Regions from separate parts of the Streptomyces sp. SAS_281 genome, predicted to be linked through region 1. Evidence: riboswitches for the same ligand, from Rfam matches in the RefSeq annotation. Region 1 holds a riboswitch; the other holds the start of a gene.
The links. A riboswitch is a leader RNA that binds a small molecule or an ion and turns the genes downstream of it on or off. The one in region 1 is predicted to bind thiamine pyrophosphate.
Positions count from the first base shown of each region.

Region 2: another riboswitch for thiamine pyrophosphate. It lies ahead of ACN6LM_RS11750 (purine-cytosine permease family protein); the one in region 1 lies ahead of thiO (glycine oxidase ThiO).

Region 1 is NZ_JBMNDO010000167.1:706-3,086, forward strand. Features, by position in the region: gene ACN6LM_RS35455 (NAD(P)/FAD-dependent oxidoreductase) at 1-996, opposite strand, end outside; TPP riboswitch at 1,077-1,188, shown strand; gene thiO (glycine oxidase ThiO) at 1,186-2,361, shown strand; gene thiS (sulfur carrier protein ThiS) at 2,358-2,381, shown strand, end outside.
Region 2 is NZ_JBMNDO010000024.1:7,523-9,903, reverse strand. Features, by position in the region: gene ACN6LM_RS11750 (purine-cytosine permease family protein) at 1-922, opposite strand, end outside; TPP riboswitch at 913-1,007, opposite strand; gene ACN6LM_RS11745 (FBP domain-containing protein) at 1,071-1,565, opposite strand; gene ACN6LM_RS11740 (nucleotide triphosphate diphosphatase NUDT15) at 1,616-2,122, opposite strand; gene ACN6LM_RS11735 (hypothetical protein) at 2,187-2,381, opposite strand, start outside.

The DNA of each region.
Region 1 (2,381 bases):
GAACTGCTCGGACCAGAAGTAGGGCACCGGGTCGTAGGGCGGGATGTCCGCCGGGTCCCCGGCGGCGGCGATGTGTGCGGCGGCGGTCCTGGGTCCCTGGAGGGCGTTGTCCCAGTGGTGGACGACCAGGCGGGTGCCGTAGCGGGCCGAGGGGAAGGAGGCGCAGTCGCCGACCGCGTACACATCGGGCAGCGAGGTGCGCAGCGCCGCGTCGGCGGTCACCGAGCCCTCGGGCCCGAGCGCGATGCCGGAGCCGGCGAGCCAGCCGGTGGCGGGGCGGGCGCCGATGCCGACGACGACCGCACCGGCCGGGAGGGTGCGCCCGTCGGCGAGGACCACGGTGCCGGGCTCGACGCGGGCGACCCGCGCCCCGGTGAGGAGCCGGGCGCCGCTCTCGGCGTACCAGGCGGCCATCGGGGCGGCGACCTCGGCGGGCAGGGCGCCGGCCAGGGGGCGGTCCGCGGCCTCCACGACGGTGACCTCGCAGCCGGCGGCGCGGGCGGCGGTGGCGAACTCGGCGCCGATCCAGCCCGCTCCGACGACCACGACGGGGTGCCCCGCTTCGAGGACGGGGCGCAGCCGGGCCGCGTCGTCGAGGGTGCGCAGCAGATGGACGCCGGGGACGCCGTCGGAGCCGGGCAGGGCCACGGGTTCGGCGCCGGTGGCGAGGACCAGGACGTCGTAGGGGACCGGGCCCCGGGAGGTGTCCAGCTCGTGGTCGCCGGCGCGCACCCCGGTGACCTCGCAGCCCAGGCGCAGGGCGATGCCCAGGGCCTCGAAGTCGATGTCGAAGGCGGACTCCTCGGCCTTGCCGAGCAGCACCGCCTTGGACAGCGGGGGGCGGTCGTAGGGCTGGTGGGGTTCGGCGCCGATCAGCGTGACGGGGCCGGTGAAGCCCTGTTCCCGCAGGGCGACGGCGGTCTGCACGCCCGCCATGCCCGCGCCCGCGACGACGACCCGGCGTTCGGTCCGCTCTGCCCGCTGCTGCTCGCTCACCCGTCCACCTTACGTAGCTGACCGAGCGTCAGGAAAGGGCGCCCCGCCCGGCCCAGGGGGACGGGGTTTAGGGTGGCCACCGTAAGACACGCGGGAGCCCGGGCGCACCGGGCTGAGAGGGAGGCTGGCGGCCTCCGACCGTACGAACCTGATCCGGGTCATGCCGGCGAAGGGAGGGGCTGGACGCCCATGCGCACCCATCCCACCGAAGGGTCCGACGTCCTCGTCATCGGGGGCGGCGTCATCGGTCTGGTGACCGCCTGGCGGGCCGCGCGGCGCGGCCTGTCCACCGCGCTCGCCGACCCCGAACCGGGCGGCGGAGCGGCCCGGGTGGCGGCCGGGATGCTGGCCGCCGTCACCGAACTGCACTACGGCGAGGAGACGCTGCTCGGGCTCAACCTCGCCTCCGCCCGGCGGTATCCGTCGTTCACGGCCGAACTGGAGGAGGCGAGCGGGCAGGACATCGGTTTCCGCGCCTGCGGCACCCTGGCCGTCGCGCTCGACGCCGACGACCGCGCCCATCTGCGCGAACTGCACGAGCTGCAACGCCGTTCCGGCCTGGAGTCGGAGTGGCTGACCGGGCGAGAGTGCCGCCGCCTGGAACCGATGCTCGCGCCGGGTGTGCGCGGCGGCCTCCGGGTGGACGGCGACCACCAGGTCGACCCGCGCCGCCTCGCCGCCGCGCTGCTCACCGCGTGCGAACGGGCCGGCGTGGTCTTCCACCGCCGCCGCGCCGACCGCCTCTCCGTGGTCGCGGACCGGGCCGTGGGTGCCGTGCTCGACGACGGTACGGAGGTGGCCGCCGGCCAGGTCGTGCTCGCCGGAGGCAGCCTCAGCGGCCGGCTCGCCGGGGTGCCCGCCCACGCCCTGCCTCCGGTGCGCCCGGTCAAGGGCCAGGTGCTGCGCCTCACCGTGCCCCCGGCGTACGCCCCCTTCCTCTCGCGCACCGTGCGCGCGGTGGTCCGGGGCAGCCAGGTCTATCTCGTGCCGCGCGCAAACGGTGAGCTGGTCGTCGGCGCCACCACCGAGGAGATGGGCTGGGACACCACCGTCACGGCGGGCGGGGTCTACGAGCTGCTGCGCGACGCCCACGAGCTGGTGCCCGGCATCACCGAGCTGCCGCTCACCGAGACCCGCGCCGGCCTCCGCCCCGCGTCCCCCGACAACGCGCCGCTGCTCGGCCGCACCGTGCTGCCCGGCCTCCACCTCGCCACCGGCCACGGCCGCAACGGTGTGCTGCTCACCCCCGTCACCGGGGACGCCATGGCGTCGCTGCTGGCCGACGGCGAGCTGCCCGAGGCGGCCCGCCCCTTCTCCCCCGGCCGGTTCGCCCCGGCCCCCGCACCCCAGGAGCAGCCCGCATGACCGAGCCCACCCCGCTCACC
Region 2 (2,381 bases), on a different contig from region 1:
TGCACAGCGCGGCCAGCGCCACCGCGAGCAGCCCGAACGCCCCGAGCGCGCCCCCGCCGAGCAGCGAGTCCACGCCGCGCGCGGTCTGGTCCGTGAGGACCGAGGCCCCCCACAGCCCGATCGTCTGGACCGCCACGAAGGAGACGCTGATCCCGCCCAGCGTGCACCAGAACATGCGCGCCCGGGACGTGTCGCGCGGCAGGTAGCGGCTGAAGTCGCTCGCGTACGGCGCCCAGGACAGTGCCAGGCTCAGGGCGATGGTGCAGGTCAGGACGAACGCCCCGGCCCGGTCCGCGCCGTGCACGGTCGAGGCGGTCACCGGGTCCACCCCGCGCAGGAGCTTGGTGGCGAGCACCGCGAAGGCCGCGGCCAGGGCGAAGGTCATCACGGTCTGGAGCCGGTGGATCACCTCGTAACCCAGCACCCCGAGCGCGCCCTGCGCGGCCATCATCACCAGGACCCCCAGCCAGAACGGCCAGCCGCACAGCTGTGCCAGCGCGTCCCCGCCGAACAGGCCGATCAGGGCGTCCCAGGCGATGGACGACAGCCATTGCAGCGCGCCCGGCAGTACCACGCCCGGCCCGAACGCCAGCCTGGCGAGCGGTAGTTGCCCGGATCCGGTGCGGCTGCCCCAGGTGCCCAGATACGCGGTCGGCGCGGCGCCGGCGAGGGTGCCGAGCACGACGGCGGCGAGAGCCGTCGCGAAGTCCAGGCCGAGCGCGATGCCGACGGTGCCGGTGAAGACGCCGGTCATGGTCAGGTTGGGCGCGAACCAGACGGTGAACAGCCGGCCCGCCCGGCCGTAGCGGCGGTCCTCGGGGACCGGGGCTATCCCGTGCGCCTCGATGCGCAGATCGCCGGGGGCGGTGGGCATGCGCCCGCCGAAAGCGACGCGCTCGTCCTGGGCATGCGGCAACGACATGAAGACATCCCTCCGCCAGTGCTAACTGGTTCAGGTTCGACGGGTGTGATCTCAGCCCTCGTACGGGGCACCCCGTGTCCGGTGTGGCGGCCAGAATAGCGCCGGCCTGCGCGACGTCGTCGCGGGGGTCGGCCGGTCCCGGTCGAGCTCAGCCGAAGAGCTTCGTCACGAACGCGCGGAGGTTGTCGGCCGTGCGGGCGATCTGCTCCTCCGTGCTCAGGCTCTCCTTGAACCGGGCCCCCGAGGCCACCGCCTTCTTCCCGCGCACGTACAGCGAGCAGGCCAGGTCGGTGCACATGTACAGGCCGACCGAATTGCCGTCGCGCCCGGCGGGCCCGGTCTTGCGGGCGGTCATCAGGGAGACCCCGCCGCCGGGGTGGGTGGTCAGGCAGAGCGAGCACATGCTCCGGTGCAGGAAGCCGCGCTGCTGGGACGGGAAGCGCAGCGAGATCCCGGCGGGCTCGCCCTCGTGCTCGGTGACGATGTAGCTGCGCCCCGGCGCGGACAGGTCGCGCCAGCCGAGGAAGTCGAGGTCGTCCCACGGCAGCTCCTCGAAGTCGCGGGGGAGCGGCAGACGCTTGGCCTCCCCCTTGGAGCAATTCACGAACGATGAGCGGATGTCCTGCTCGGTCAGGGCCTTCATGGACACGAAGCTAACTCTGCCTATGACCCCTAGGCAAACGATTAATGCGGTTAGGGCTTCACCTGGGCATCTTCGGGTGCGACGGGAAGGCAGTGCACGGGCGGGTGCGGGATGCCGAGGTCCGGGCGCCAGGCCGCGAGGATCTGCGCCGACGGATCGAAGAGCGGCGACGGGAGCGCGTCGAGCGGCGTCCACTCCCAGGTGCTGATCAGATGCGGCTCCGTCACGCGCGCCGTGCCGGTGTCCACGCGCACCAGGGCGGCCATCGTCACGCGGTTGATCCCGCCGAGGGCGTCGTGCAGCATCGCGAAGACGGTGACCTCGTCCTCGGGGACGGTCAGCCCGGTCTCCTCGCGCAGTTCCCGCACGGCCGCCGCCGCGACCGACTCCGGCACCGGGTCGACCTTGCCGCCGGGCAGCTCCCAGGTGCCGCTGTGGTGCCGGCCGAGCAGGATCCGGCCCCGCGCGTCCTGCACGACGACGCCGACGCCCAGCGCCGCCTGAGCCTTGGGTGGCTGGGTGTTGCGGGACGGGGCGAGGGGGTTCCCGGTGGCCATGGTGCTCCTTCGGAGGGGGCGGTGGGCGTCGAGCCTACGGGGGCGTGCCCCGTCCGCCCCGCCCTCATACCGCCAGCCGCAGCGAGGTCTCCGAGACGCCGAGCCGTACGCTCTGCCCCCACGTCAGCTCCAGCGCGTCCGCCTCCATGCCGTCGCCGAACACCACCACACGGTCCGACTCCACGGTCAGCCGCAGCCCCTGCCCGGGCCCCAGCTCGCCCGAGACGAACGACGTACCGGTCGACGGCGAGGGCCACGC